DNA from 4 places in the Bacillus sp. V2I10 genome. Region 1 is predicted to be linked to each of the others. Evidence: a T-box and tRNA genes for the amino acid it is inferred to sense, from the RefSeq annotation. Region 1 holds a T-box; the other regions hold tRNA genes.

Region 1 (7,685 bases):
TGCCACAGAACCGATCGTCTCCATTATATAAGCCACTTATTCGTCTTTAATAAAATGAGAAAGCACTACCTGAATAATGGGGGGGGGGAAACTTCCTCACGCATCTCTGAATCTATATAATCTGACTATATTATATCCTTAAATCAACACTAACTGCCACTCTCCGCTTTACCACTATTTGTGATACGGTTCTCCGCGCTCTTTATAACGGCAAGTTTTAAGGCCATTCTTTGCGGGATGGCCCTTTCTTTTCCTCACTTTGTTCAACCTCAAAACATATACTTTGGGATACTCTCACTATTGAGCTGACTGTGTTGAAACCTGCCATGTAACACCAAATTTATCTATTACTTGTCCGTATAACGGTAGCTTCGTCTACAGAGTAGCATAATTCGGTTCCCATGAACATTTTTTAAGCGGATATTCCATCCGCTTTGTTTGCTGTACGCTTTTTCCTTGCTTGCACAAAAAAACAAACGGCACAGGGCTTTTTCCCATGCCGTTTCGGATTCCATTTTATTCCCGGTGTTGTCTCTGGGCTTAACTTAATGACATTGCCCAAAAGGATGCTGGTTTTTTATTTCACATATTCCGCTACACGGTTCCGTCCTGCCTGTTTGGCTCCAATGTACATGGCACGGTCTGCATGTCTGATAAGGTCAAGCGGTCCCTCTGCATCATAAGGAGCAGTTGCGTATCCTATGCTTGCAGTGATTGAGATGGAATGTCGCTTGCCGAAGGTTTGAATGTCCTGGTCAATCATGAATGGCCGGTTTGCAATGGTTTTTCGAATTCCTTCAGCGAAGGCAAAGCATGCCATCTTGTCCACATTTGGGAGGAGAATGACGAATTCTTCACCGCCATACCGCGCAACGGTGCCCCGGTCTCCAATAAACTTTACAAGCCGGTCTGAGAGTGCAATCAGGATTTCATTTCCCGCCTGATGACCGTACGTATCATTTACTTTTTTGAAGTGGTCAATGTCCAGCAGAATGAGAGATAAATGATTAAGCTGATAGCTGCCAAGTTTCATATACTCCGATTCAAGCAGCTTCTCCATGTACCGATAGTTATAGAGACCTGTGAGCGCACAGCGTTCACTTTGTTTTTTCGTCTCCTCATAGCTTCTTGCATTGTCAATCGCAACGCCGAGATAGGCAGTTAACAAATCAACAATCATCAGCTGTGAATGGTCGTAGGACCGTTTTTTGTTAGAGGCAAGAACGACAATGCCTACGACTTTTTGGTTTCTGACAATCGGGACGCCAATCATGCTTTCAATGGTTTCAGGCAGCAGCGTTTTCTCAAGCTTTGCCCAATGTTCCCTTTTTTTGTAAAGAACGCTTTTCTTTTTTGCATACACTAATCCGCTGATTCCATGATGGACAGAGAGCGTTTCTTTCGTACCAGTTAAAATCTGTCCATTTTCAAGCTTTCTGATAACTTTGAGCTCGTAGTCATTCACGACATCAATGATATAAGCATAATCAGCATTGATCATGGAGGTCAGTTTGTCAATATAGACATCCAATACTTCTTTTACTTCCAGTCTTTCTGTAAGCTGATGCCCAATCTCACTTGCTTGCTGTAGATAAGAATTCAATCGCTGGCTATTGGACAGAAGGAGCAGGATAAAGGAGATTCCGACGAACGGTATTCCCACATAGAACAGAGCTTCTAAACCTAAATCTGCATATAATATGTACAGCATTATTCCCACCGGCAGGAACATGAGCGTCGTAAAAATCTCCCATAAAAAATCCTTTGAAAAGAATTTTTCTTTGTTTTTATAGAAAAAGCCTCTGATCACATGCTGAAGAAAAAAGTGATTTGTCAGGCAAATTGTGAACGCATATATGATAACTTTAGATAAGAACTCAAGAGTGATATCTGTTTGTCCATGTATTCCGCCAATGGCATAATAGACAGCAGCCCCTGCAACAGAGACGATTAGAAACATCAATGAATTTGTAGGATAGCGGTGGATTTCTCTTAAACCTACGCGAAGCTTGATAAGAAGAACAGTAAGGGAAACCTGCATTAGAATAATTTCAACAAATGGCCCGAAAAGCAGGAAGACTGAAATTGAAACACCCTGAGCGAAAAAAACAGGAGTTTCGTTCACGATAATAGGAAAGATGGAAACAATACACATTAATAACAGGAATGTTGCAATAGCCAGTTCATTTCCCGCTATCATCGGCGGCCAAAAATAATAAGCTGCACATAAAGCTGCCGGAAATAGAATGGCCCACGACACCCATAATACAATCTTAAGATTTTTTTCCATGTACTGTTCCCCCCTCTCTCTATCTTTAAAAATATTATTTTTATATTTTAACAAAAATTCAGATATCTGTCATTTATTATTAGGACTATCAACCTAATCTTTCGATAAGAAATTTCGACAAAAAGGCCTAACTTCTGAGATGAAGTAAAGAGAACCGGTCACTAGGAAAACATCTTTTGCTTCGCCTGCTTCCATCATTTTTAGAAAAGCAGCTTTCCAGTCATCTTCAAAATCCTTTTTTCCATGTCTGCATGCCTGAAAAAGCTCTTCAGCAGGAGCAGCTCTTGGAAAATCAAAAGTCGTAAAATACATCCTATCCGCAATAGATGAGAGAATATCAATCATCGGAGTGTATTCCTTATCTTTTAAAGCCGAAAAGAGAATATGAATCTTTTTGCCGTGATAATGACGCTTCATCGCAGCAGTCAGGCTCTCTGCGCCCTCTTTATTATGAGCCCCGTCCACAATGACAGCTGGATACTCTGATAGCTGTTCAAATCTGCCGTTCCAGCTGGTCTGCAAAAGTCCTTTAATTACATGCTGCTCATCAATATGAAATAATTCCTTCGAACGCAGATAATCAAGTGCCATCACTGCAAGAGCCGCATTCTGAACTTGATGCTCTCCGCGCATCGATATTTCAAGGTTTTTATAATAGCTGAACGGCGTTTTCATTTCGAATCTCTCTCCCCTGGGAAGGGGCTGATGAGTCAAAACCGGAAACGTATCATGGTAAAGGGCAGAGTTCATGTCCTTTGCCTTTTGCTTTATTACATTTAATGCCCGTTTATCTGTAACAGATGTCAGCATAGGAATGCCCTCCTTGATGATTCCCGCTTTTTCAAGGGCGATTTCTTCTATTGTATTGCCGAGAATATTCATGTGATCATAACCGATGCTTGTAATCATTGTTAAGATCGGATCTGCAATATTGGTTGAATCATATGTGCCGCCAAGACCTGTTTCCAGCAGCAGAATATCTGTTTTTTCATGTCTTCCAAAATAATAGAAAGCCATGGCTGTGATTACTTCAAATTCGGTCGGTCCGCCAAGCTCCGTGTCTTCAAGTTCATCTGCAAGAGGCCTAATCATATTAACTAAAAACAGCATTTCTTCATCAGATATAGGTTTGCCGTTCATGCTGATTCTTTCGTTGAATGTTTCCAGGAACGGAGAGGTAAACGTTCCTGTCGTGTACCCTGCTTCTTGAAGAACATTGCGCATATATGCAATGGTTGACCCCTTGCCATTTGTACCTGCAACATGAACTACGCGAATTTGTTTATGGGGATTATTTAATTTTTCCATCATCCAGGTCATCCGCTTTAATCCGGGTTTAATGCCGAATCTGAGACGCGAATGGATCCAATCTACCGCTTCCTCGTAAGTTTGAAACATAAGCATCTGCCCCTTTTCTCTCTATTTACATGAAAACTCGGGTGTGATTCTGCCGATCACAACCCGAGCCTATTAAAAAGCTTACCCTTTTAATTCACTGATTCTAGAAAGAACAGCTTCTCTTTTCTCTACATAATCGCTTTCTTTCGCACGTTCTTCCTCAATTACTTTTTCAGGGGCTTTTTTCACAAAGCCTTCGTTGCTCAGTTTCTTTTGAACACGTTCGACTTCTTTATTCAATTTATCAAGCTCTTTTTGAAGACGTGAGATTTCTTCATCAATATTGATTAAGCCTTCAAGCGGGAAAATAAGCTCAGCACCCGTTACGACAGAAGTCATCGCTTTTTCGCCTGATTCTGCATCCGTGCTGATTGAAAGGCTGCTTGTGCTGCAGAAACGCTCAATGTATGCACGGTTATCATCAAGCTGCTGACCAACATCCGCATTTTTCGCTTTAATCATCATTGGAATCTGCTTGCTCATCGGAGTATTTACCTCGGCTCGGACATTTCTTACAGAACGGATTACTTCAACAAGCAATTTCATATCTGCAGCAGCTTTTTCGTCCGTTAATGAAGCGTTCACTTCAGGCCATTTTGCAATTGTAATGGATTCTCCGTTGTGAGGAAGGTTCTGCCATATTTCCTCGGTAATGAAAGGCATGAATGGGTGAAGAAGTCTCATTGTGTTATCAAGCACATATGCAAGAATGGAACGAGTTGTTTTCTTTGCTTCTTCATTGTCCCCATATAGCGGAAGCTTCGCCATTTCGATATACCAGTCACAGAAATCATCCCAGATGAAGTTATAAAGCAGGCGGCCTACTTCACCGAATTCATATTTATCAGCAAGCTTGGTCACATGCTCAATTGTTTCGTTTAATCGAGTAAGAATCCATTTGTCCGCTACTGATTTTTCTCCGCTGATATCGATCTCTTCATATTTCAGGCCATCCATGTTCATTAAAGCAAAGCGTGAAGCATTCCAGATCTTATTTGCAAAGTTCCAAGTCGCTTCTACCTTTTCATAGCTGAAACGCAAGTCCTGGCCCGGAGAGCTTCCTGTAGACAGGAAGTAGCGCAATGAATCTGCGCCATATTTCTCGATTACTTCCATTGGATCAACGCCGTTTCCAAGAGATTTACTCATTTTGCGGCCTTGCTCATCTCGTACAAGCCCGTGAATCAGCACATCTTTAAATGGACGCTGACCTGTAAATTCAAGACCCTGGAAAATCATGCGTGAAACCCAGAAGAAGATAATATCGTATCCTGTTACAAGCACGTCTGTCGGATAGAAGCGCTGATAATCGATCGATTCTGTGTCAGGCCAGCCCATTGTCGAGAACGGCCATAGCGCAGAACTGAACCACGTATCAAGAACATCTGTATCCTGCTCCCAGTTTTCAATATCTGCAGGCGGTGAGTGATCGACATGAACCTCACCTGTTTCTTTGTTATACCACGCCGGAATTCTGTGTCCCCACCAAAGCTGTCTTGAAATACACCAGTCACGGATATTTTCCATCCAGCGCATATACGTATTTTCAAATCGGTTTGGCACAAAGTTTACTTTCTCTTCTTTGCCTTGAAGCTCGATTGCTGCATTAGCAAGCGGCTGCATTTTAACAAACCATTGTGTTGAAAGATATGGTTCAACAACTGCGCCGTTTCGTTCACTGTGCCCTACAGAATGAAGATGCTCTTCAATTTTGAATAAAACATCCAAATCTTGAAGGTCTTTTACGATTTGCCTGCGGCAGTCAAAACGGTCAAGACCATTGTATTTTCCTGCGTTAGCATTCATTGTTCCGTCTTCATTCATAACAAGAACACGTTCTAAGTCGTGGCGGTTTCCGATTTCAAAATCATTCGGATCATGTGCAGGCGTAATTTTAACTGCCCCTGATCCAAATTCCATATCCACATAGTCGTCGCCGACAATCGGAATCTCGCGGCCAACGATTGGAAGAACAACTGTTTTTCCGATCAAATGCTTGTAGCGGTCATCTTCCGGATGAACGGCAACTGCTGTATCGCCTAGCATTGTTTCGGGACGGGTTGTAGCGATTTCAATATGTCCTGATCCGTCAGAAAGAGGATAGCGCATATGGTAAAAAGCGCCTTGAACATCTTTGTAGATAACTTCAATGTCCGATAAAGCCGTTTTCGTTTGTGGATCCCAGTTGATAATATATTCACCGCGGTAAATAAGTCCCTTTTTATACAGAGATACAAATACTTCATTTACCGCTTTTGATAAACCTTCATCTAAAGTAAAACGCTCTCTGGAGTAATCAAGTCCAAGCCCAAGTTTAGACCATTGAGTACGAATATGAGATGCATACTCTTCTTTCCACTTCCATGTTTCTTCAACGAATTTTTCCCGTCCAAGATCATAGCGTGATTTGCCTTCCTCGCGCAGCTTGCCTTCTACTTTTGCCTGAGTGGCAATTCCTGCATGGTCCATGCCCGGAAGCCATAGTACGTCATAGCCCTGCATTCTTTTCATGCGGGTTACAATGTCTTGAAGCGTTGTGTCCCACGCGTGCCCAAGATGAAGCTTGCCCGTAACGTTAGGCGGCGGAATAACGATAGTATAAGGCTGTTTTTCCTGGTCATTGGTCGCTTCAAAGTATTTGCCCTTCAGCCAGAACTCATAGCGGTCACGCTCGATTGCCTGCGGATCATATTTTGTAGAGAGTGTTTGTTCATTGTTCTCCATTTTTCTTCCTCCTTAAAAATAAACCGGTGATGAAATTAGAAAAGCGCAAGCGCCTTGTTCAGCTCCGACAGGCAGATCCGTTCTGACCGAGGAGTTAGGCGCTGGAGCTAGACAGAATAAAAAACTCCAATCATCCAATAAAAGGACGAAAGGAGTTGATTTCGCGGTGCCACCTTTTTTCATAGGCAAAAATAAGCCTATGCTCTCAAATGGGATAACGGCGTTCATGCCGATTCTCTCTACTGCAAGTTTTCAAGAGAATTACTCAAGGGCGACCTTCAAGCGAGCTAGTTTAAGAAATCTTTCAGCACATGATTTCTCTCTCTAAAAACAGCTTTCTGCTTTACTCTTCCCTGTCAATGTATGTTGATTTTTTAAATAAAAGATATATGTATTATTGTATACAATCTTATCATTTTACGTCAATCATCTTCTCCAATTTTCCTGCCCTTTATTCACAAGAATCACAAATTTGGGTAAATGCACATATCTTGTTAGCATGAACCATCAGGTTAGGAGAATTTGTATGCGCAGAAAAATTAATTACTACAATATGTCACCATGGGTAAAGCAGTTCAAAGTAATCGCAGGCCAGTTCATCGTTCCGATTACGATTTTCCAGACTGTACGGACCTTGATCTTCCCGTCTCCAGTAGATCTTATTCTTTTATCACTGTTGATATTGCTTGGATTAGCCCTTCATATGGAGTGGATTTAAAGAACCCAATCAGAGAGATGATTGGGATTTTTTATGATGATTGCTCTGCCGCTATTTTTTTATTCTCTTCAATTTGCGTCACTTTCATAACAAAATATTCAATGTTTTTAAAAGTCCAGTAGGATTTGGTGAGATCCTGATTCCGTTTGAGCTGAGGGACACTCCGGTTTGAGTCGTTCATATGCTTTTTCAAATTTCTGTAGATAAAATCCGGGTATGCGAGATAGCAAATGAATAAAAGCATTTCTTCTTCCCGGAACGGAAAATGCTGCTGATACGTATAGAGCCAATCCACACAATCATCATCTGCAAATGGATACGTATGGAACGTCCGATGATAGAAGAGAAGCAGATCGTCGATGGGAGATGAGTATCCGGATTGTTCAAAGTTTGTTAAAAATCCAGTGCCCTGTTCATCATATAAAAAGTGATGAATGGAAGCTCTCCCATGAATAATAACCTGGCGGGCATCTTCTTTTTCCTTCATCATTTCATACCATTCATCAAGTTTCTTCCGCGCAAAATCAGTCGCTCTTGCTGTTTCAAAATAATAAG
Region 2 (7,685 bases), 1.6 Mb from region 1:
TATGCGGGGACAGTTTCTTAATTAAAGCAACTGAAGACTATTTCATATGTGCTGTTGCAGATGGTCTTGGCAGCGGTGAACGAGCTTATGAATCGTCTTCTGCCATTAAAGATGTCGTTGAGGAATTTCATGCAGAGGACGTTGGACTGCTGATCGAGAAATCAAATGAGGTATTAAAAAATAAACGCGGAGCAACTGTTGCTATTTTTAAAGCGTATTTTAAACAGAATCAATTAACATTCAGTTCTGTTGGAAATATCCGATTTGTCCTCTATTCTCCTTCAGGCACATTCGTCTATCCTCTTCCTGTTCTGGGCTATATGTCAGGTAAACCTCAGAAATTCCGTGTTCAATCCTTTCCATACGATATTGGTGCAAAATTCATTATCCATTCAGATGGACTTAACATTCCTGCTGTAAAATCACTGCTTAAGGATCACCGGACAATTGAAGATATTTCAAATCAGCTTGAACCTTATACTAAGTCAAGGGCGGATGATTTAACCTATGTAGTCGGTCAGCTATTCTAGTTGACGGCTTTTTTATTTTGATCATTTTTTAAAGTCCGTGTCTTTTGGTAAAATGTTTCTAAGTCTTTATTTTGGGGAGGTAAAAGAATGGCAGAGAAGACAGAGCGCATTATGAAAACAATCAGTGCGGATTTATCCATTACATATAAACAGGTATCGAATGTTATAGCTTTATTAGAAGATGGCAACACAGTTCCTTTCATTGCAAGATACAGAAAAGAACAGACAGGTGCATTAGATGAGGTGCAAATCCGTGATATCTCGGAAAAGTGGCAGTATACGCAAAACCTGGAATCAAGAAAGGAAGAAGTCATCCGTTTAATTGATGAACAGGGAAAGCTTACAGAAGAGCTTAAAAAAGAAATAGAAAATGCATTAAAACTTCAAAAGGTAGAAGACCTCTATCGTCCATATAAACAAAAACGAAGAACCAAAGCAACGGTTGCCAAAGAGAGAGGATTAGAACCTCTTGCAGAGTGGATAAAGGGACAGCCTTCTAAAGGGTCGCTCAAGGAAAAAGCGCTCGAGTATGTAAACGAGGACCAGGAGGTTTTGACTGCAGAAGATGCAATCGAAGGCGCAAAGGACATTTTAGCTGAGTGGATTTCAGATGAGCCTTCCTATCGTCAATGGATTCGTGAGCAAACCTTCCGAAAGGGAAAAATCATCACATCTTCAAAGGATGAAGAAAAAGATGAGAAGAAAGTGTATGAAATGTACTATGAGTACGAAGAGCCGATTCAAAAGGTTGTCCCGCACCGGGTCCTTGCAATGAATCGCGGGGAAAAAGAAGGAATCCTGAAAGTATCCATTCAGGCTCCGGCAGACCAGATCACTACCCATATTCAAAGAAATGAACTGAAAAATCAGCACACAGTGGTGAAGGGTGTCTATATTGAAGCAATTGAGGACTCCTATAAACGATTAATTCAGCCGTCAATTGAACGTGAAATCAGAAAAGAATTAATGGAGAAAGCGGATGATCGTGCGATTCATATTTTCTCTGAAAATCTGCGTAACCTTTTGCTTCAGCCGCCATTGAAAGGCCGTGTCGTATTAGGGATTGACCCTGCTTTCCGGACGGGATGTAAGCTTGCAGCTGTCGATGAGACCGGAAAAGTCCTTGAAATAGGTGTCATCTACCCTCATCCTCCGGTCAATAAAGCTAAAGAAGCAAAACAAAAATTAATCAATGTGATCAAAAAAAATAACATCGAGCTGATTGCGATTGGGAACGGAACGGCTTCAAGAGAGACAGAACAATTTGTTGCAGATCTCATTGATGAACTAAAATCAGATCTTGCCTACATCATCGTAAATGAAGCGGGGGCAAGTGTTTATTCTGCATCTGACCTTGCCCGCGAGGAATTTCCTGAGTTCCAAGTGGAAGAGCGAAGTGCAGTTTCCATCGCAAGAAGATTGCAGGATCCGCTTGCAGAGCTAGTTAAAATTGATCCTAAATCAGTAGGAGTAGGACAATACCAGCATGACGTCACACAGAAGAAGTTAAATGATTCTCTGACTTTCGTTGTTGAAACAGTTGTTAACCAGGTAGGAGTGAATGTCAACACAGCATCATCATCACTCCTGCAATATGTAGCCGGCTTGAGCAAAGCTGTTGCGGTCAACATTGTGAAGCAGCGGGATGAAATTGGAAAGTTCCAGGACAGGAAGCAATTAAAGAAAATACCTAGACTTGGGGCAAAAACGTTTGAACAATGCATAGGTTTCCTGAGAATACCTGACGGAAAACATCCGCTTGACTCAACAGGCATTCATCCTGAGAGCTACAAAGAGGTTGAAGAGCTCCTTAAAATGCTCGGACTAACCCTGAATGATGTCGGAACGGAGCAGCTAAGAGAAAAAATAGCGGATATTCATATTAAAGAAACCGCAGAAGCTATCGATCTTGGAGAGCTTACACTGAAAGATATTTGTGATTCTCTAGTTCGACCTGGACGCGACCCTCGTGATGAAATCGCCAAGCCGCTGCTTAAAAAGGGCGTCTTGAAACTCGAGGACCTTCAAACAGGAATGGAACTTCAGGGCACTGTGCGCAATGTTGTGGATTTTGGCGCTTTTGTTGACATCGGCGTAAAACAGGACGGGCTCGTTCATATTTCAAAGCTTAGAAACTCTTTTGTCAAACATCCTCTCGATGTAGTTTCAGTAGGTGACGTTGTTACGGTTTGGGTGGACTCTGTAGATGCACATAAAGGCCGTGTTGCCTTGACGATGATAAACAGTTAACGATAAACACTGCTTACGGGCAGTGTTCAAGTAGCTGTATATTTTAAATATAGAGTTCTGGGACCTTAAAAGGCGTTTTGGCTAAATGATTTCTCATTTTGGCTAATAAATCTCGAAAATCAGCTATAAAAGATGAAGTTTTCGCTAATAAAAGTCTGTTTTCCGCTAATTGAACTTAAAAAAACCCAACACTGCTCATGAGCAGTGTTTTTTTCTATAGAAATACCAGCATTGATTCAGCATTTTTATTTGATACCGATCCTTTTCATAAAAAGCACGCTGCATTTGGTTTTTTAACCATGAAGGCATTGCTCGTTCCTCCTTATTGTTTATAATGGAGTATGTGTATTACTAACTATATGCGGGCGCAAGATGTCCTGTTCGGAGATACAAACTATGCGGGGTGTAACCGATGAATGAAACAGAGCTTCAGGAACTGACAGAATCTATTTCAAAAACTTACTTTCACAAAAAGTTCCTACATAAAGCTTTCTTTAACAGCCGGCTGCGGACAACAGGCGGCAGATACCTTTTAAAAAGCCATAACATTGAGATTAACCCTAAGTATTTAGCTCAAGGATTAGAAGAAGTAATTGGCATAATCAAACATGAACTTTGCCACTATCATCTTCATTTAGAAGGCAGAGGATACAAACACCGTGATCCTGAATTTAGGGAGCTGCTTTCTAAAGTGGATGCGCCCAGATTCTGCAAACCTCTGCAGACGGCTGCCAGAATAAAGAAGACAATAGAGTATCAATGTACAGCCTGCATGTTCATTTACAAACGGCACAGAAGAATGGATACTTCCAAGTATGTATGCGGAAAGTGCGGCGGGAAAATAAAACTTGTTTCATAAATAAAAAAGGGGTTGACTCATTATACAAAGCTGTGATAAATTATAAAAGCCGTCGTAAGAGACGCAAATGATTATTAAAAAGAAGGCTTGACAGCTTGTACGAATCTTCATATAATTAAAGAAGTCTGTCATGACTAATTATTCCGCAGTAGCTCAGTGGTAGAGCTATCGGCTGTTAACCGATCGGTCGTAGGTTCGAGTCCTACCTGCGGAGCCATATTATGGGGAAGTACTCAAGTGGCTGAAGAGGCGCCCCTGCTAAGGGTGTAGGTCGCGTAAGCGGCGCGAGGGTTCAAATCCCTCCTTCTCCGCCATTATTTTTTTGTCTTTTGGCCCGTTGGTCAAGCGGTTAAGACACCGCCCTTTCACGGCGGTAACACGGGTTCGAATCCCGTACGGGTCATCGCTTTAAATGCATATAAATGATTGGGAGGATTAGCTCAGCTGGGAGAGCATCTGCCTTACAAGCAGAGGGTCGGCGGTTCGAGCCCGTCATCCTCCACCATCATATTTGGTCCCGTGGTGTAGCGGTTAACATGCCTGCCTGTCACGCAGGAGATCGCCGGTTCGATCCCGGTCGGGACCGCCATTTTATTGGGCTATAGCCAAGCGGTAAGGCAACGGACTTTGACTCCGTCATGCGCTGGTTCGAATCCAGCTAGCCCAGCCATTTGTATTTTAAATGCGAATATAATTAAGTGCCATTAGCTCAGTCGGTAGAGCATCTGACTTTTAATCAGAGGGTCGAAGGTTCGAGTCCTTCATGGCACACCATTTTAACTAATGTATGCGGGTGTGGCGGAATTGGCAGACGCGCTAGACTTAGGATCTAGTGTCTTTGACGTGGGGGTTCGAGTCCCTTCACCCGCACCATACATTTTTTATCTTTTCGCGGTCGTGGCGGAATGGCAGACGCGCTAGGTTGAGGGCCTAGTGGGGGCAACCCCGTGGAAGTTCGACTCTTCTCGGCCGCACCAAAAGAGTTTTAAAAAACCTCAAAAAAGTTGTTGACAAAAAGAACGCAACTTGGTATTATATTTAAGTCGCTTCATTACATTAATAAGTGCGCCCGTAGCTCAATTGGATAGAGCGTTTGACTACGGATCAAAAGGTTATGGGTTCGACTCCTATCGGGCGCGCCATTCTATATATAATGTGTCCGGGAAGTAGCTCAGCTTGGTAGAGCACTTGGTTTGGGACCAAGGGGTCGCAGGTTCGAATCCTGTCTTCCCGACCAGACAAATACTTTTCGCGGGTGTAGTTTAATGGTAAAACTCTAGCCTTCCAAGCTAATGTCGTGGGTTCGATTCCCATCACCCGCTCCAATTTTAAAAATGATCTTTGAAAACTAAACAAAACCAAAAGCGTACCAAACGTTTTAAATTTTTGAAGTCAGCAACAAATTGAGTCACAAATTTTCTTCGGAGAGTTTGATCCTGGCTCAGGACGAACGCTGGCGGCGTGCCTAATACATGCAAGTCGAGCGGACCTCTTAGGAGGTCAGCGGCGGACGGGTGAGTAACACGTGGGCAACCTGCCTGTAAGACTGGGATAACTCCGGGAAACCGGAGCTAATACCGGATAGTATCTTGAACCGCATGGTTCAAGTTGGAAAGACGGTTTCGGCTGTCACTTACAGATGGGCCCGCGGCGCATTAGCTAGTTGGTGAGGTAATGGCTCACCAAGGCAACGATGCGTAGCCGACCTGAGAGGGTGATCGGCCACACTGGGACTGAGACACGGCCCAGACTCCTACGGGAGGCAGCAGTAGGGAATCTTCCGCAATGGACGAAAGTCTGACGGAGCAACGCCGCGTGAGTGATGAAGGTTTTCGGATCGTAAAACTCTGTTGTTAGGGAAGAACAAGTGCGAGAGTAACTGCTCGCACCTTGACGGTACCTAACCAGAAAGCCACGGCTAACTACGTGCCAGCAGCCGCGGTAATACGTAGGTGGCAAGCGTTGTCCGGAATTATTGGGCGTAAAGCGCGCGCAGGCGGTTTCTTAAGTCTGATGTGAAAGCCCCCGGCTCAACCGGGGAGGGTCATTGGAAACTGGGAAACTTGAGTGCAGAAGAGGAGAGTGGAATTCCACGTGTAGCGGTGAAATGCGTAGAGATGTGGAGGAACACCAGTGGCGAAGGCGACTCTCTGGTCTGTAACTGACGCTGAGGCGCGAAAGCGTGGGGAGCGAACAGGATTAGATACCCTGGTAGTCCACGCCGTAAACGATGAGTGCTAAGTGTTAGAGGGTTTCCGCCCTTTAGTGCTGCAGCTAACGCATTAAGCACTCCGCCTGGGGAGTACGGTCGCAAGACTGAAACTCAAAGGAATTGACGGGGGCCCGCACAAGCGGTGGAGCATGTGGTTTAATTCGAAGCAACGCGAAGAACCTTACCAGGTCTTGACATCCTTTGCCACTTCTAGAGATAGAAGGTTCCCCTTCGGGGGACAAAGTGACAGGTGGTGCATGGTTGTCGTCAGCTCGTGTCGTGAGATGTTGGGTTAAGTCCCGCAACGAGCGCAACCCTTGATCTTAGTTGCCAGCATTCAGTTGGGCACTCTAAGGTGACTGCCGGTGACAAACCGGAGGAAGGTGGGGATGACGTCAAATCATCATGCCCCTTATGACCTGGGCTACACACGTGCTACAATGGATGGTACAAAGGGCTGCGAGACCGCGAGGTTTAGCCAATCCCATAAAACCATTCTCAGTTCGGATTGCAGGCTGCAACTCGCCTGCATGAAGCTGGAATCGCTAGTAATCGCGGATCAGCATGCCGCGGTGAATACGTTCCCGGGCCTTGTACACACCGCCCGTCACACCACGAGAGTTTGCAACACCCGAAGTCGGTGGGGTAACCGCAAGGAGCCAGCCGCCTAAGGTGGGGTAGATGATTGGGGTGAAGTCGTAACAAGGTAGCCGTATCGGAAGGTGCGGCTGGATCACCTCCTTTCTAAGGATATATGAGGACGCTTTTGGTTTTTGTTTGGTTTTGAGAGATCATTCTCTCTATGATAGAAGACAAATCATCTGATTTGTCGGTTGTTCTTTGAAAACTAGATAACGTAATTGATAACAAGTAATTCACTGAGATTTACGCTTACCATAATTAGTGATTTTCTAGACATTTATGTCTAAACAAACAACGAAATGCGAAACGCATCTGATGATGCGATTGACCATTTAGGTTAAGTTATGAAGGGCGCACGGTGGATGCCTTGGCACTAGGAGCCGATGAAGGACGGGACTAACACCGATATGCTTTGGGGAGCTGTAAGTAAGCTTTGATCCAGAGATTTCCGAATGGGGAAACCCACTGTTCGTAATGGAACAGTATCTTTATCTGAATACATAGGATAATGAAGGCAGACCCGGGGAACTGAAACATCTAAGTACCCGGAGGAAGAGAAAGCAAACGCGATTTCCCAAGTAGCGGCGAGCGAAACGGAATTAGCCCAAACCAAGAGGCTTGCCTCTTGGGGTTGTAGGACACTCTATACGGAGTTACAAAGGAACGGGGTAGATGAAGCGACCTGGAAAGGTCCGTCAGAGAAGGTAATAACCCTGTAGTCGAAACTTCGTTCCCTCCAGAGTGGATCCTGAGTACGGCGGGACACGAGAAATCCCGTCGGAAGCAGGGAGGACCATCTCCCAAGGCTAAATACTCCCTAGTGACCGATAGTGAACCAGTACCGTGAGGGAAAGGTGAAAAGCACCCCGGAAGGGGAGTGAAAAGATCCTGAAACCGTGTGCTTACAAGTAGTCAGAGCCCGTTAATGGGTGATGGCGTGCCTTTTGTAGAATGAACCGGCGAGTTACGATCCCGTGCAAGGTTAAGTTGATGAGACGGAGCCGCAGCGAAAGCGAGTCTGAATAGGGCGTTTCAGTACGTGGTCGTAGACCCGAAACCAGGTGATCTACCCATGTCCAGGGTGAAGTTCAGGTAACACTGAATGGAGGCCCGAACCCACGCACGTTGAAAAGTGCGGGGATGAGGTGTGGGTAGCGGAGAAATTCCAATCGAACCTGGAGATAGCTGGTTC
Region 3 (7,685 bases), 310 kb from region 1:
AGGGCGGTGTCTTAACCGCTTGACCAACGGGCCAAAAACAGGCTTTCTGGCGGAGAAGGAGGGATTTGAACCCTCGCGCCGCTTACGCGACCTACACCCTTAGCAGGGGCGCCTCTTCAGCCACTTGAGTACTTCCCCAGATATGGCTCCGCAGGTAGGACTCGAACCTACGACCGATCGGTTAACAGCCGATAGCTCTACCACTGAGCTACTGCGGAATAATATTGAAACCTTATTTCACCAAAACAGAAATGGTGGGCCTAAATGGACTCGAACCATCGACCTCACGCTTATCAGGCGTGCGCTCTAACCAGCTGAGCTATAGGCCCATTATGGAGCGGGTGATGGGAATCGAACCCACGACATTAGCTTGGAAGGCTAGAGTTTTACCATTAAACTACACCCGCAATATGAATATAAAAATGGGGCGACTGATGGGAATCGAACCCACGAATGCCAGAGCCACAATCTGGTGCGTTAACCACTTCGCCACAACCGCCACTATTATATTTTTTACAATTTACATCATTAAGGTAAATGGTGGCTTGGGACGGAATCGAACCGCCGACACAAGGATTTTCAGTCCTTTGCTCTACCGACTGAGCTACCAAGCCATTTGTTTTAATTAAATCTTCACAGCATTTTACTAATACTGCGCAAATCAAGTGAAAATGGCGGTCCCGACCGGGATCGAACCGGCGATCTCCTGCGTGACAGGCAGGCATGTTAACCGCTACACCACGGGACCATTTGGTTGCGGGGACAGGATTTGAACCTGCGACCTTCGGGTTATGAGCCCGACGAGCTACCAGACTGCTCCACCCCGCGACAATAATAATCAAGTTTTTTCTCATCCGATTATGCTGTGTATCAATCGGTTTGCTGAAGTAAATATTTCACTAATTTAAAATAATAATGGAGGAGGTAGAGGGATTCGAACCCCCGCGGGATTTGACTCCCCTGTCGGTTTTCAAGACCGATCCCTTCAGCCGGACTTGGGTATACCTCCGAAAGACTAAATAGAATGGTGGACCTTGTAGGACTCGAACCTACGACCGGACGGTTATGAGCCGTCTGCTCTAACCAACTGAGCTAAAGGTCCTTTTTTTGGTAGCGGCGGAGGGAGTCGAACCCACGACCTCACGGGGTATGAACCGTACGCTCTAGCCAGCTGAGCTACACCGCCCCAGGAACAAAGTCAATTAATTCTATTTAATTGGTGGAGCCTAGCGGGATCGAACCGCTGACCTCCTGCGTGCAAGGCAGGCGCTCTCCCAGCTGAGCTAAGGCCCCTAATTAAAAGTTGGAAATGGTCGGGAAGACAGGATTCGAACCTGCGACCCCTTGGTCCCAAACCAAGTGCTCTACCAAGCTGAGCTACTTCCCGTATATGGCGCGCCCGATAGGAGTCGAACCCATAACCTTTTGATCCGTAGTCAAACGCTCTATCCAATTGAGCTACGGGCGCATATATGATATAAGTGGTGCCGAGGACCGGAATCGAACCGGTACGGTAGTCACCTACCGCAGGATTTTAAGTCCTGTGCGTCTGCCAGTTCCGCCACCCCGGCGCAAGTAAGAGCGGAAGACGGGATTCGAACCCGCGACCCCCACCTTGGCAAGGTGGTGTTCTACCACTGAACTACTTCCGCAAAATATGATGCGGGTGAAGGGACTCGAACCCCCACGTCAAAGACACTAGATCCTAAGTCTAGCGCGTCTGCCAATTCCGCCACACCCGCATATTAAGGAAAAATGGTGTGCCATGAAGGACTCGAACCTTCGACCCTCTGATTAAAAGTCAGATGCTCTACCGACTGAGCTAATGGCACTTAGTTAAGAAAACACTCTTTAGTTTTGCAAGACACCCAAATCTCAGAAAGATTATTCAAGGAGTGGCTCGATTTTCTTGATTCGGTTTCAGACCGAATGGTGCCGGCAAGAGGACTTGAACCCCCAACCTACTGATTACAAGTCAGTTGCTCTACCAATTGAGCTACACCGGCATATAAGGTAAGTAATACTTTTTTGCTGATCTCTTTTGCAGCATGTTAACAACAAGAATAAATGGTGGAGGATGACGGGCTCGAACCGCCGACCCTCTGCTTGTAAGGCAGATGCTCTCCCAGCTGAGCTAATCCTCCGCTTGAATATTTTTGTCATTAGCCTGGCAACGTCCTACTCTCACAGGGGGAAACCCCCAACTACCATCGGCGCTAAAGAGCTTAACTTCCGTGTTCGGCATGGGAACGGGTGTGACCTCTTTGCCATCATCACCAGACATAGTGACAAAAATTATTATACTATGAAATCAAAAGATTTCAAGCTTTTTTTGAAAGAAGTTATTCTTTCAAAACTAAATAACGTTTGATAACAAGATTCACTTAGGTTTTACACTTTATTAGACTGTGGTTAAGTCCTCGAACGATTAGTATCTGTCAGCTCCACACGTCACCGCGCTTCCACCTCAGACCTATCAACCTGATCATCTTTCAGGGTTCTTACTCACTTGCGTGATGGGAAATCTCATCTTGAGGGGGGCTTCATGCTTAGATGCTTTCAGCACTTATCCCTTCCGCACATAGCTACCCAGCGATGCCTTTGGCAAGACAACTGGTACACCAGCGGTGCGTCCATCCCGGTCCTCTCGTACTAAGGACAGCTCCTCTCAAATTTCCTGCGCCCACGACGGATAGGGACCGAACTGTCTCACGACGTTCTGAACCCAGCTCGCGTACCGCTTTAATGGGCGAACAGCCCAACCCTTGGGACCGACTACAGCCCCAGGATGCGATGAGCCGACATCGAGGTGCCAAACCTCCCCGTCGATGTGGACTCTTGGGGGAGATAAGCCTGTTATCCCCGGGGTAGCTTTTATCCGTTGAGCGATGGCCCTTCCATGCGGAACCACCGGATCACTAAGCCCGACTTTCGTCCCTGCTCGACTTGTAGGTCTCGCAGTCAAGCTCCCTTGTGCCTTTACACTCTGCGAATGATTTCCAACCATTCTGAGGGAACCTTTGGGCGCCTCCGTTACATTTTAGGAGGCGACCGCCCCAGTCAAACTGCCCACCTGACACTGTCTCCCAGCCCGATCAGGGCTGTGGGTTAGAATTTCAATACAGCAAGGGTAGTATCCCACCAATGCCTCCACCGAAGCTGGCGCTCCGGCTTCCAAGGCTCCTACCTATCCTGTACAAGCTGTACCAAAATTCAATATCAGGCTACAGTAAAGCTCCACGGGGTCTTTCCGTCCTGTCGCGGGTAACCTGCATCTTCACAGGTACTATAATTTCACCGAGTCTCTCGTTGAGACAGTGCCCAGATCGTTACGCCTTTCGTGCGGGTCGGAACTTACCCGACAAGGAATTTCGCTACCTTAGGACCGTTATAGTTACGGCCGCCGTTTACTGGGGCTTCAATTCAAAGCTTCGCTTGCGCTAACCTCTCCTCTTAACCTTCCAGCACCGGGCAGGCGTCAGCCCCTATACTTCGCCTTGCGGCTTCGCAGAGACCTGTGTTTTTGCTAAACAGTCGCCTGGGCCTATTCACTGCGGCTTTTCAGGGCTATGAACCCTAAAAAGCACCCCTTCTCCCGAAGTTACGGGGTCATTTTGCCGAGTTCCTTAACGAGAGTTCTCTCGCTCACCTTAGGATTCTCTCCTCGCCTACCTGTGTCGGTTTGCGGTACGGGCACCTCTCACCTCGCTAGAGGCTTTTCTTGGCAGTGTGGAATCAGGAACTTCGGTACTAAATTTCCCTCGCCATCACAGCTCAGCCTTATATGAGAAGCGGATTTGCCTACTTCTCAGCCTAACTGCTTGGACGCGCATATCCAACAGCGCGCTTGCCCTATCCTCCTGCGTCCCCCCATTGCTCAAATGGTGAGGAGGTGGTACAGGAATATCAACCTGTTGTCCATCGCCTACGCCTTTCGGCCTCGGCTTAGGTCCCGACTAACCCTGAGCGGACGAGCCTTCCTCAGGAAACCTTAGGCATTCGGTGGAGGGGATTCTCACCCCTCTTTCGCTACTCATACCGGCATTCTCACTTCTAAGCGCTCCACCAGTCCTTACGGTCTAGCTTCAACGCCCTTAGAACGCTCTCCTACCACTGTTCGTAAGAACAGTCCACAGCTTCGGTGATACGTTTAGCCCCGGTACATTTTCGGCGCAGAGTCACTCGACCAGTGAGCTATTACGCACTCTTTAAATGGTGGCTGCTTCTAAGCCAACATCCTGGTTGTCTAAGCAACTCCACATCCTTTTCCACTTAACGTATACTTTGGGACCTTAGCTGGTGGTCTGGGCTGTTTCCCTCTTGACTACGGATCTTATCACTCGCAGTCTGACTCCCAAGGAGCAAGTCTTTGGCATTCGGAGTTTGACTGAATTCGGTAACCCGATGAGGGCCCCTAGTCCAATCAGTGCTCTACCTCCAAGACTCTCATACTTGAGGCTAGCCCTAAAGCTATTTCGGAGAGAACCAGCTATCTCCAGGTTCGATTGGAATTTCTCCGCTACCCACACCTCATCCCCGCACTTTTCAACGTGCGTGGGTTCGGGCCTCCATTCAGTGTTACCTGAACTTCACCCTGGACATGGGTAGATCACCTGGTTTCGGGTCTACGACCACGTACTAAAACGCCCTATTCAGACTCGCTTTCGCTGCGGCTCCGTCTCATCAACTTAACCTTGCACGGGATCGTAACTCGCCGGTTCATTCTACAAAAGGCACGCCATCACCCATTAACGGGCTCTGACTACTTGTAAGCACACGGTTTCAGGATCTTTTCACTCCCCTTCCGGGGTGCTTTTCACCTTTCCCTCACGGTACTGGTTCACTATCGGTCACTAGGGAGTATTTAGCCTTGGGAGATGGTCCTCCCTGCTTCCGACGGGATTTCTCGTGTCCCGCCGTACTCAGGATCCACTCTGGAGGGAACGAAGTTTCGACTACAGGGTTATTACCTTCTCTGACGGACCTTTCCAGGTCGCTTCATCTACCCCGTTCCTTTGTAACTCCGTATAGAGTGTCCTACAACCCCAAGAGGCAAGCCTCTTGGTTTGGGCTAATTCCGTTTCGCTCGCCGCTACTTGGGAAATCGCGTTTGCTTTCTCTTCCTCCGGGTACTTAGATGTTTCAGTTCCCCGGGTCTGCCTTCTTTATCCTATGTATTCAGATAAAGATACTGTTCCATTACGAACAGTGGGTTTCCCCATTCGGAAATCTCTGGATCAAAGCTCACTTACAGCTCCCCAAAGCATATCGGTGTTAGTCCCGTCCTTCATCGGCTCCTAGTGCCAAGGCATCCACCGTGCGCCCTTCATAACTTAACCTAAATGGTCAATCGCATCATCAGATGCGTTTCGCATTTCGTTGTTTGTTTAGACATAAATGTCTAGAAAATCACTAATTATGGTAAGCGTAAATCTCAGTGAATTACTTGTTATCAATTACGTTATCTAGTTTTCAAAGAACAACTGACAAATCAGATGATTTGTCTTCTATCATAGAGAGAATGATCTCTCAAAACTAAACAAAAACCAAAAGCGTCCTCATATATCCTTAGAAAGGAGGTGATCCAGCCGCACCTTCCGATACGGCTACCTTGTTACGACTTCACCCCAATCATCTACCCCACCTTAGGCGGCTGGCTCCTTGCGGTTACCCCACCGACTTCGGGTGTTGCAAACTCTCGTGGTGTGACGGGCGGTGTGTACAAGGCCCGGGAACGTATTCACCGCGGCATGCTGATCCGCGATTACTAGCGATTCCAGCTTCATGCAGGCGAGTTGCAGCCTGCAATCCGAACTGAGAATGGTTTTATGGGATTGGCTAAACCTCGCGGTCTCGCAGCCCTTTGTACCATCCATTGTAGCACGTGTGTAGCCCAGGTCATAAGGGGCATGATGATTTGACGTCATCCCCACCTTCCTCCGGTTTGTCACCGGCAGTCACCTTAGAGTGCCCAACTGAATGCTGGCAACTAAGATCAAGGGTTGCGCTCGTTGCGGGACTTAACCCAACATCTCACGACACGAGCTGACGACAACCATGCACCACCTGTCACTTTGTCCCCCGAAGGGGAACCTTCTATCTCTAGAAGTGGCAAAGGATGTCAAGACCTGGTAAGGTTCTTCGCGTTGCTTCGAATTAAACCACATGCTCCACCGCTTGTGCGGGCCCCCGTCAATTCCTTTGAGTTTCAGTCTTGCGACCGTACTCCCCAGGCGGAGTGCTTAATGCGTTAGCTGCAGCACTAAAGGGCGGAAACCCTCTAACACTTAGCACTCATCGTTTACGGCGTGGACTACCAGGGTATCTAATCCTGTTCGCTCCCCACGCTTTCGCGCCTCAGCGTCAGTTACAGACCAGAGAGTCGCCTTCGCCACTGGTGTTCCTCCACATCTCTACGCATTTCACCGCTACACGTGGAATTCCACTCTCCTCTTCTGCACTCAAGTTTCCCAGTTTCCAATGACCCTCCCCGGTTGAGCCGGGGGCTTTCACATCAGACTTAAGAAACCGCCTGCGCGCGCTTTACGCCCAATAATTCCGGACAACGCTTGCCACCTACGTATTACCGCGGCTGCTGGCACGTAGTTAGCCGTGGCTTTCTGGTTAGGTACCGTCAAGGTGCGAGCAGTTACTCTCGCACTTGTTCTTCCCTAACAACAGAGTTTTACGATCCGAAAACCTTCATCACTCACGCGGCGTTGCTCCGTCAGACTTTCGTCCATTGCGGAAGATTCCCTACTGCTGCCTCCCGTAGGAGTCTGGGCCGTGTCTCAGTCCCAGTGTGGCCGATCACCCTCTCAGGTCGGCTACGCATCGTTGCCTTGGTGAGCCATTACCTCACCAACTAGCTAATGCGCCGCGGGCCCATCTGTAAGTGACAGCCGAAACCGTCTTTCCAACTTGAACCATGCGGTTCAAGATACTATCCGGTATTAGCTCCGGTTTCCCGGAGTTATCCCAGTCTTACAGGCAGGTTGCCCACGTGTTACTCACCCGTCCGCCGCTGACCTCCTAAGAGGTCCGCTCGACTTGCATGTATTAGGCACGCCGCCAGCGTTCGTCCTGAGCCAGGATCAAACTCTCCGAAGAAAATTTGTGACTCAATTTGTTGCTGACTTCAAAAATTTAAAACGTTTGGTACGCTTTTGGTTTTGTTTAGTTTTCAAAGATCATTTGCTTCAAGCGAAGCTTTATTAATATAACATTTTGCCATTTTAAAGTCAAGCGTTTATTTTGCTTTTCTTTTTTTCAGGCTTTGTTGCTTTTTCGCGTTTTTCGCGGCAACGAATAATAATATACCACGCTGAAATCCCCTTTGCAATAGCTTTTTTATCATTTTATAAAAAAAGATTTTAATTATCGAAAACGCACTGAATTTGTCTGAAATTCAGTGCGTCAATTACTATTTGAATCAGCTCTGGTTTAAATGAAGAACATCAAGCAATCTCCTTTTAAGTAAAGCAAATTCCGGACTTGTAATGAGATTTTCTTTCCTTGGCCGTGTAAATTCTACGTTCACTTCTTCTATTATGCATCCAGGTCTTGGTGAGAGGATGAAGATTCTGTCTGACAGGAAGATGGCTTCATCCATATCGTGTGTAATAAATATCACTGTCTGAGCTGTTTCCTCGCATATTTGAATAAACCACTTCTGCAGTTCAAGT
Region 4 (7,685 bases), 1.6 Mb from region 1:
GCGTAACAGCTACTGTTTCAGGCACTCCTGTCACAATAATATCTTCTTGATCCAAATACGTTTTCACTTCAACATCGGGAATTGTTTCTGTGTCTTTTGCAGACTCAGACGGCGCAGATGGAAATACGGATGTTACTGGCCCCGGCTGTTTTTTCGGAGCAGGCGTTTCGATATTAACAGATACATAAAGAATGAGCGCCATCAACAGTGCAATTATTCTCATTACCCAATGATTATTAATCATCTTATCCATTTTTCTTCCCCCTCCACTGCCATAGGTTTGAGGAAGTGACCTTTGCCTGCTTTCCAAATTCGGAAACCAAGATTTCACTTAAAGCTTCAACGGTTAGATTTCTGTGAAGCTCTCCGTTTCTGGTCACAGAAATACTGCCCGTTTCTTCAGAAACGACTATCGTAATGCTATCGGTTACTTCACTGATCCCAACTGCTGCCCGGTGCCTTGTCCCTAATTCTTTTGAAATAAAAGGACTTTCGGAAAGAGGCAGATAACATGCTGCCGCAGCAATCTGATTTTTCTGGAGAATAACAGCTCCATCGTGAAGCGGAGTATTCGGGATAAAGATATTAATTAAAAGCTCAGAAGAGAGAGCTGAATGAAGCGGTATGCCCGTTTCTATGTAATCACTCATCCCTGTTTCTTTTTCAATCGTAACTAAAGCGCCAATTCTTCGTTTTGCCATATAATCTGTTGCTTTTATGATGGCATCGATTATTTTTTGTTGTTCTTCCTCCTCTGGAGCTCCGCTTCTTGAGAATAATTTTCCTCTGCCCAGTTGCTCTAGCGCCCTTCGCAGCTCAGGCTGGAAAATAATAATGATCGCAAGAAAACCCCATGTTAATGCTTGGTCCATGAGCCATTGCAAGGTCTGCAGCCCTAAGTACTGGCTGAGTGTACGAACGAGAATAATAACGATAATGCCTTTCAGCAGCTGAACGGCCTTCGTTCCCCGTATCACCATAATCAACTTATATATAACGAACCAAACCAGGAGAATATCAACGGCGATGCCGAGGTAATGCAGTAGTGGAAATTCCTCAAATGCCATATTCTCTTCCTCCATCAGTTTTAGTCATTTGCATAGGACTATAACTACGATATTATACCATATATTCTGCAATTAAACCGTATTGTACTCACGTAAGTAAAGCGCAGGCCGGCAGATAAGACTTCCGCAAAAAATACCGGTTTATCTTTTAGCCAGTATCTCAAGCGTGGTACAGCACAAAAAAGGCCCCTTATACAAAAGGTGACCTTTTACTTAAATATGGCGACGACCTCTTTGGAAAGAGATTTCATTTGATACCAAATCCACTCAAAAGCCTCATTGATCTCTTCAACATCACCTGTCACCTGTCCGGCAGAAGCCATATACTTCTCTCCGTTAATTACCGTGACGTTTCCTTCAACTTTGCCTTCAATATTGATCGTTCCGCCTTTAACCGTTACATCTCCCTCAACAGTCTCACCTTCAGGAACGGTAACCGTAGTATTCTCAACAACCAAATTAGGCTGCTTTGAAACACTGAAATCTGAATCAGTTGACCAGGAAGAAAATAAACTGCCTGTCATCAATAACACGAAAAGAGAAGCAGCAGCCAACAATGGATGACCCTTCAGCCATCTGTTGACACCAACCGTTTTCTTTTCTTTGGGCAGACGATCCATGATGGCTTGAGTAAAATCCATCGGAGCCTCAATATGAGATGTACTCTGAACCAGGGCGATTGACTTCTCAAGCTCATGCAGGTGCTGCGTGCAGTCCGCGCATGACTGAAGGTGCTCTTTCAAGATTTGCTCATCTTGCTGCTTTATATCATGATCCAAATATTGATGGATCCGTTCTTTCATTTGTTCTGAACACTTCAACCTTATCACCTCAAATCATAAATGCCTTAATTGCTTCCTCAGCGCTTCTCGTCCTCTGTGAATTCTTGTTTTCACCGTACCGATCGGCATATCTAGAATTTCACTGATTTCAATTAAAGAAAGCTCATCAATATACTTTAATACGATGACAGTACGATATTTATCGGGGAGCTTTAAAATTTCTTTTTGAATCATTTGCTGAAGCTCCATTGTTTCCACTTGATCCTCGGGCAGAGCTACATCAGCTGCTACTTGAGAATACATCGTTAACCCTTCCGTTCCTGTCACTTCGGCATCAAGGTAATAATCCGGTTTTTTCTTTCTGATTCGATCAATCGTTAAATTTGTCGCAATGCGATACAGCCACGTAGAGAACTTCTTATCCATGTCATAGCTATTAATATTCACATAAGCCCGGATAAACGCTTCCTGGGCTATATCCTCCGCCTCATGGGAGTTCCCGAGCATGCGGTAGCAAAGCTGATAAATTTTGTCTTTATATATATCTACGATTTCGGCAAAAGCATTCTGGTCGCCCTTTTTAACTTGTTTAATCCTATTTTTTACGATCGTCTCCATGATACCCCTTACCCCCGCGCAAGTGCGGGTTCCCCTTATTACGTATAAGCCGTATAAAAGGTTTCATTTTTTCCGCATAAAAATATTTTAACAAATTTTAGGTTGTCTGTAGATGGCTTTTTAATATGTTTACCTTAAATTTTTCTTAAATAAAAGACACAGTTTATAAACTGTGTCTTTTTTAAAAAATTAAAGGAGCTTTTCGCCGAATAAAGAACCCATCAGAGCTACTGCTACTGTAGCTGTTTTGTTCTTTTCATCTAAGATAGGATTTACTTCAACAAACTCAGCAGAAGTGATGATATCTGATTCTGCAAGCATCTCCATCGCTAAATGACTTTCTCTGTAGCTAATACCTCCGATAACCGGTGTGCCGACTCCTGGAGCATCGTGCGGATCAAGTCCATCTAAATCGAGGGACAAGTGGACACCGTCAGTACGCTCTTTCAAATATTGAATGGTTTCCTCCATTACCTTAGTCATGCCAAGACGGTCAATCTCATGCATTGTATATACTTTAATGCCTTTTTCCTTAATTAATTCCTTTTCACCCTCATCAAGGGAACGGGCACCGATAATCACAATATTTTCCGGCTTCACTTTAGGAGTGTAGCCTCCAATTCTCGTTAGCGTTTCATCGCCGATGCCGATACTTACAGCAAGCGGCATCCCATGAATATTGCCTGACGGTGAAGTGTCGCCTGTGTTGAGATCTCCATGTGCATCATACCAGATTACACCAAGTTCTTTATAATGCTTTGAAACTCCTGCGAGTGTTCCGATGGCAATACTGTGGTCTCCGCCAAGCACCAGTGGAAACGAACCAGATTGAATCACTTCGTCAACTTGTTCAGAAAGCTTTAAATTGCCTTCTGACACCGCTTTCAAATTTCTTAAATTATTTAACGAAGAGCTATCCTCTTCACGGTTTGGACGTCCAATTTTAATATCACCTTTATCTTCAATCTCATATTGCAGCCACTCAAGTCTTTCTACAACCCCTGCGTATCTGATAGCACTAGGCCCCATGTCCACACCTCGGCGCATTTGTCCTAAATCCATTGGTACCCCGATAATTGATATTCTTTCTTTCATGTAAATCATCCCCCTTAGTAAGAAACTCTGTCTCTATTGTACTGATAAAAAGGGTCATGACTCAACTCGACAAAATCGTGTATATATATACAGAGTTTTCTGTAAAATAATTGGCAAAATAGTAGAAAATAAGTAATAGGATGATGCAGAGTCAGCTGATTTCCAGGTCATTTGACTATTTTTTCGGATTTCCACTTTACCTTTATGACTGATCTGAATTGAACATCGAAATTGGATGCAAACTATCTAACTCGCAATAGCCGGCTTTTAATTAATGAAAGACTATAACCGACTCGAGCGAATCAGTGTTCAATTCGCAAAAATGGGTTTTCGGCTCGCAAACTTCAAATTTCAATAAAAAAATCATATAAAAATGCCTGTTACTAGCTGCCGTTGGCCATTATGAATCAAAGCTGCTGCTAATTATGAAAGAGTTTACGCTGTGTATTGAACTTCATATTTAGATCCGCCCCCCCAACTCGTAAAAACCAGTTTTCAATTAGTAAAAACTTATCTCTGACTCGCAAAAATCATGGTTTAACTTGCGGAAACTGATCTCCAACTCGCAAGCCTCATATTCAAAAAGAAAACTTTTTTAACATAAAGGATAAGATATAGAATTCATATTGATACGAACGTTTTATGAAGCACGTCTATATGTAATTTTTTAATCATTATTCCTAAACAAAAAACCGTTAGACATCAAAGTCTAACGGTTTTTACAGGGTACTTATGATGGAGCCTAGCGGGATCGAACCGCTGACCTCCTGCGTGCAAGGCAGGCGCTCTCCCAGCTGAGCTAAGGCCCCGATATAAAAAAGAAGTTCTGGAGCGGAAGACGGGATTCGAACCCGCGACCCCCACCTTGGCAAGGTGGTGTTCTACCACTGAACTACTTCCGCAAAAATGGTGTGCCATGAAGGACTCGAACCTTCGACCCTCTGATTAAAAGTCAGATGCTCTACCGACTGAGCTAATGGCACAAAGAATGGCTGGGCTAGCTGGATTCGAACCAGCGCATGACGGAGTCAAAGTCCGTTGCCTTACCGCTTGGCTATAGCCCATCAATTATGTATGTATTCTATAAAATTCTAATTGACCGTAAAAAGGTTTATGTCAACTAAACATATTATTTACAGTCTAGACAAGAACTATTCAGTTAAGTTTGTCTAAATAAAGTGGTGGAGGGGGACGGATTCGAACCGCCGAACCCGGAGGGAGCGGATTTACAGTCCGCCGCGTTTAGCCACTTCGCTACCCCTCCACACATAAGTGGTGCCGGCAAGAGGACTTGAACCCCCAACCTACTGATTACAAGTCAGTTGCTCTACCAATTGAGCTACACCGGCATATTAAGTGAGAAATACAATACTGTTTATTCGCTTTTTAAAGTCGTCTGCTGCAATGTCTTAATGGTGGAGGATGACGGGCTCGAACCGCCGACCCTCTGCTTGTAAGGCAGATGCTCTCCCAGCTGAGCTAATCCTCCGCATAAAAGATTGTGTGATATTTCACATAATAAGACTTACGTTTGAATGGTGACCCGTACGGGATTCGAACCCGTGTTACCGCCGTGAAAGGGCGGTGTCTTAACCGCTTGACCAACGGGCCGTTTTATTAGTTTAATGTAAGCTCCCAACCGGGCTTGAACCGATGACCTCTTCCTTACCATGGAAGTGCTCTACCGACTGAGCTATGGAAGCAAGGCTCCGCAGGTAGGACTCGAACCTACGACCGATCGGTTAACAGCCGATAGCTCTACCACTGAGCTACTGCGGAATAATGCTAGCCTGGCGACGTCCTACTCTCGCAGGGGGAAACCCCCAACTACCATCGGCGCTGAAGAGCTTAACTTCCGTGTTCGGCATGGGAACGGGTGTGACCTCTTCGCCATCATCACCAGACATAATGACAAAAATTATTATACTATGAAATCAGAAGATTTCAAGTGTTTTTTTGAAAGAAGTTATTCTTTCAAAACTAAATAACGTTTGATAACAAGATTCACTTACATTTACACATATTAGACTGTGGTTAAGTCCTCGAACGATTAGTATCTGTCAGCTCCACACGTCACCGCGCTTCCACCTCAGACCTATCAACCTGATCATCTTTCAGGGTTCTTACTCACTTGCGTGATGGGAAATCTCATCTTGAGGGGGGCTTCATGCTTAGATGCTTTCAGCACTTATCCCTTCCGCACATAGCTACCCAGCGATGCCTTTGGCAAGACAACTGGTACACCAGCGGTGCGTCCATCCCGGTCCTCTCGTACTAAGGACAGCTCCTCTCAAATTTCCTGCGCCCACGACGGATAGGGACCGAACTGTCTCACGACGTTCTGAACCCAGCTCGCGTACCGCTTTAATGGGCGAACAGCCCAACCCTTGGGACCGACTACAGCCCCAGGATGCGATGAGCCGACATCGAGGTGCCAAACCTCCCCGTCGATGTGGACTCTTGGGGGAGATAAGCCTGTTATCCCCGGGGTAGCTTTTATCCGTTGAGCGATGGCCCTTCCATGCGGAACCACCGGATCACTAAGCCCGACTTTCGTCCCTGCTCGACTTGTAGGTCTCGCAGTCAAGCTCCCTTGTGCCTTTACACTCTGCGAATGATTTCCAACCATTCTGAGGGAACCTTTGGGCGCCTCCGTTACATTTTAGGAGGCGACCGCCCCAGTCAAACTGCCCACCTGACACTGTCTCCCAGCCCGATCAGGGCTGTGGGTTAGAATTTCAATACAGCAAGGGTAGTATCCCACCAATGCCTCCACCGAAGCTGGCGCTCCGGCTTCCAAGGCTCCTACCTATCCTGTACAAGCTGTACCAAAATTCAATATCAGGCTACAGTAAAGCTCCACGGGGTCTTTCCGTCCTGTCGCGGGTAACCTGCATCTTCACAGGTACTATAATTTCACCGAGTCTCTCGTTGAGACAGTGCCCAGATCGTTACGCCTTTCGTGCGGGTCGGAACTTACCCGACAAGGAATTTCGCTACCTTAGGACCGTTATAGTTACGGCCGCCGTTTACTGGGGCTTCAATTCAAAGCTTCGCTTGCGCTAACCTCTCCTCTTAACCTTCCAGCACCGGGCAGGCGTCAGCCCCTATACTTCGCCTTGCGGCTTCGCAGAGACCTGTGTTTTTGCTAAACAGTCGCCTGGGCCTATTCACTGCGGCTTTTCAGGGCTATGAACCCTAAAAAGCACCCCTTCTCCCGAAGTTACGGGGTCATTTTGCCGAGTTCCTTAACGAGAGTTCTCTCGCTCACCTTAGGATTCTCTCCTCGCCTACCTGTGTCGGTTTGCGGTACGGGCACCTCTCACCTCGCTAGAGGCTTTTCTTGGCAGTGTGGAATCAGGAACTTCGGTACTAAATTTCCCTCGCCATCACAGCTCAGCCTTATATGAGAAGCGGATTTGCCTACTTCTCAGCCTAACTGCTTGGACGCGCATATCCAACAGCGCGCTTGCCCTATCCTCCTGCGTCCCCCCATTGCTCAAATGGTGAGGAGGTGGTACAGGAATATCAACCTGTTGTCCATCGCCTACGCCTTTCGGCCTCGGCTTAGGTCCCGACTAACCCTGAGCGGACGAGCCTTCCTCAGGAAACCTTAGGCATTCGGTGGAGGGGATTCTCACCCCTCTTTCGCTACTCATACCGGCATTCTCACTTCTAAGCGCTCCACCAGTCCTTACGGTCTAGCTTCAACGCCCTTAGAACGCTCTCCTACCACTGTTCGTAAGAACAGTCCACAGCTTCGGTGATACATTTAGCCCCGGTACATTTTCGGCGCAGAGTCACTCGACCAGTGAGCTATTACGCACTCTTTAAATGGTGGCTGCTTCTAAGCCAACATCCTGGTTGTCTAAGCAACTCCACATCCTTTTCCACTTAACGTATACTTTGGGACCTTAGCTGGTGGTCTGGGCTGTTTCCCTCTTGACTACGGATCTTATCACTCGCAGTCTGACTCCCAAGGAGCAAGTCTTTGGCATTCGGAGTTTGACTGAATTCGGTAACCCGATGAGGGCCCCTAGTCCAATCAGTGCTCTACCTCCAAGACTCTCATACTTGAGGCTAGCCCTAAAGCTATTTCGGAGAGAACCAGCTATCTCCAGGT

The links. The T-box of region 1 lies ahead of QFZ72_RS08695 (valine--tRNA ligase). A T-box ahead of a tRNA ligase gene usually reads a tRNA of that ligase, here a tRNA-Val.
Region 2: it encodes a tRNA-Val, which carries the amino acid that the T-box ahead of QFZ72_RS08695 (valine--tRNA ligase) is inferred to sense. The anticodon was not compared.
Region 3: it encodes a tRNA-Val, which carries the amino acid that the T-box ahead of QFZ72_RS08695 (valine--tRNA ligase) is inferred to sense. The anticodon was not compared.
Region 4: it encodes a tRNA-Val, which carries the amino acid that the T-box ahead of QFZ72_RS08695 (valine--tRNA ligase) is inferred to sense. The anticodon was not compared.

What each region holds. Positions count from the first base shown of each region.
Region 1 covers NZ_JAUSYV010000001.1:1,734,731-1,742,415, reverse strand. The annotation lists gene QFZ72_RS08705 (sensor domain-containing diguanylate cyclase) at 578-2,290, opposite strand; gene QFZ72_RS08700 (bifunctional folylpolyglutamate synthase/dihydrofolate synthase) at 2,384-3,688, opposite strand; gene QFZ72_RS08695 (valine--tRNA ligase) at 3,770-6,412, opposite strand; T-box leader at 6,551-6,781, opposite strand; gene QFZ72_RS08690 (hypothetical protein) at 6,939-7,130, shown strand; gene ysxE (spore coat protein YsxE) at 7,162-7,685, opposite strand, start outside.
Region 2 covers NZ_JAUSYV010000001.1:102,874-110,558, reverse strand. The annotation lists gene QFZ72_RS00550 (PP2C family serine/threonine-protein phosphatase) at 1-530, shown strand, start outside; gene QFZ72_RS00545 (Tex family protein) at 618-2,780, shown strand; gene cmpA (cortex morphogenetic protein CmpA) at 2,976-3,089, opposite strand; gene QFZ72_RS00535 (SprT family protein) at 3,193-3,639, shown strand; tRNA gene QFZ72_RS00530 (tRNA-Asn) at 3,782-3,856, shown strand; tRNA gene QFZ72_RS00525 (tRNA-Ser) at 3,863-3,953, shown strand; tRNA gene QFZ72_RS00520 (tRNA-Glu) at 3,971-4,042, shown strand; tRNA gene QFZ72_RS00515 (tRNA-Val) at 4,069-4,144, shown strand; tRNA gene QFZ72_RS00510 (tRNA-Asp) at 4,153-4,228, shown strand; tRNA gene QFZ72_RS00505 (tRNA-Gln) at 4,235-4,309, shown strand; tRNA gene QFZ72_RS00500 (tRNA-Lys) at 4,338-4,413, shown strand; tRNA gene QFZ72_RS00495 (tRNA-Leu) at 4,429-4,512, shown strand; tRNA gene QFZ72_RS00490 (tRNA-Leu) at 4,531-4,616, shown strand; tRNA gene QFZ72_RS00485 (tRNA-Arg) at 4,705-4,781, shown strand; tRNA gene QFZ72_RS00480 (tRNA-Pro) at 4,800-4,876, shown strand; tRNA gene QFZ72_RS00475 (tRNA-Gly) at 4,891-4,964, shown strand; rRNA gene QFZ72_RS00470 (16S ribosomal RNA) at 5,058-6,595, shown strand; rRNA gene QFZ72_RS00465 (23S ribosomal RNA) at 6,829-7,685, shown strand, end outside.
Region 3 covers NZ_JAUSYV010000001.1:1,426,962-1,434,646, reverse strand. The annotation lists tRNA gene QFZ72_RS07230 (tRNA-Glu) at 1-33, opposite strand, end outside; tRNA gene QFZ72_RS07225 (tRNA-Ser) at 48-138, opposite strand; tRNA gene QFZ72_RS07220 (tRNA-Asn) at 144-218, opposite strand; tRNA gene QFZ72_RS07215 (tRNA-Ile) at 253-329, opposite strand; tRNA gene QFZ72_RS07210 (tRNA-Gly) at 334-407, opposite strand; tRNA gene QFZ72_RS07205 (tRNA-His) at 424-499, opposite strand; tRNA gene QFZ72_RS07200 (tRNA-Phe) at 539-614, opposite strand; tRNA gene QFZ72_RS07195 (tRNA-Asp) at 673-748, opposite strand; tRNA gene QFZ72_RS07190 (tRNA-Met) at 752-828, opposite strand; tRNA gene QFZ72_RS07185 (tRNA-Ser) at 917-1,009, opposite strand; tRNA gene QFZ72_RS07180 (tRNA-Ile) at 1,026-1,102, opposite strand; tRNA gene QFZ72_RS07175 (tRNA-Met) at 1,109-1,186, opposite strand; tRNA gene QFZ72_RS07170 (tRNA-Ala) at 1,218-1,293, opposite strand; tRNA gene QFZ72_RS07165 (tRNA-Pro) at 1,311-1,387, opposite strand; tRNA gene QFZ72_RS07160 (tRNA-Arg) at 1,392-1,468, opposite strand; tRNA gene QFZ72_RS07155 (tRNA-Leu) at 1,483-1,571, opposite strand; tRNA gene QFZ72_RS07150 (tRNA-Gly) at 1,581-1,652, opposite strand; tRNA gene QFZ72_RS07145 (tRNA-Leu) at 1,662-1,742, opposite strand; tRNA gene QFZ72_RS07140 (tRNA-Lys) at 1,757-1,832, opposite strand; tRNA gene QFZ72_RS07135 (tRNA-Thr) at 1,931-2,006, opposite strand; tRNA gene QFZ72_RS07130 (tRNA-Val) at 2,069-2,144, opposite strand; rRNA gene rrf (5S ribosomal RNA) at 2,166-2,281, opposite strand; rRNA gene QFZ72_RS07120 (23S ribosomal RNA) at 2,409-5,339, opposite strand; rRNA gene QFZ72_RS07115 (16S ribosomal RNA) at 5,573-7,110, opposite strand; gene QFZ72_RS07110 (ABC transporter ATP-binding protein) at 7,433-7,685, opposite strand, start outside.
Region 4 covers NZ_JAUSYV010000001.1:176,875-184,559, forward strand. The annotation lists gene QFZ72_RS00895 (CdaR family protein) at 1-253, opposite strand, end outside; gene cdaA (diadenylate cyclase CdaA) at 246-1,067, opposite strand; gene rsiW (anti-sigma-W factor RsiW) at 1,277-1,870, opposite strand; gene sigW (RNA polymerase sigma factor SigW) at 1,904-2,467, opposite strand; gene rocF (arginase) at 2,657-3,562, opposite strand; tRNA gene QFZ72_RS00920 (tRNA-Ala) at 4,299-4,371, opposite strand; tRNA gene QFZ72_RS00925 (tRNA-Gly) at 4,390-4,464, opposite strand; tRNA gene QFZ72_RS00930 (tRNA-Lys) at 4,470-4,545, opposite strand; tRNA gene QFZ72_RS00935 (tRNA-Gln) at 4,552-4,626, opposite strand; tRNA gene QFZ72_RS00940 (tRNA-Tyr) at 4,742-4,826, opposite strand; tRNA gene QFZ72_RS00945 (tRNA-Thr) at 4,836-4,911, opposite strand; tRNA gene QFZ72_RS00950 (tRNA-Val) at 4,976-5,051, opposite strand; tRNA gene QFZ72_RS00955 (tRNA-Glu) at 5,099-5,173, opposite strand; tRNA gene QFZ72_RS00960 (tRNA-Thr) at 5,193-5,265, opposite strand; tRNA gene QFZ72_RS00965 (tRNA-Asn) at 5,270-5,341, opposite strand; rRNA gene rrf (5S ribosomal RNA) at 5,351-5,466, opposite strand; rRNA gene QFZ72_RS00975 (23S ribosomal RNA) at 5,593-7,685, opposite strand, start outside.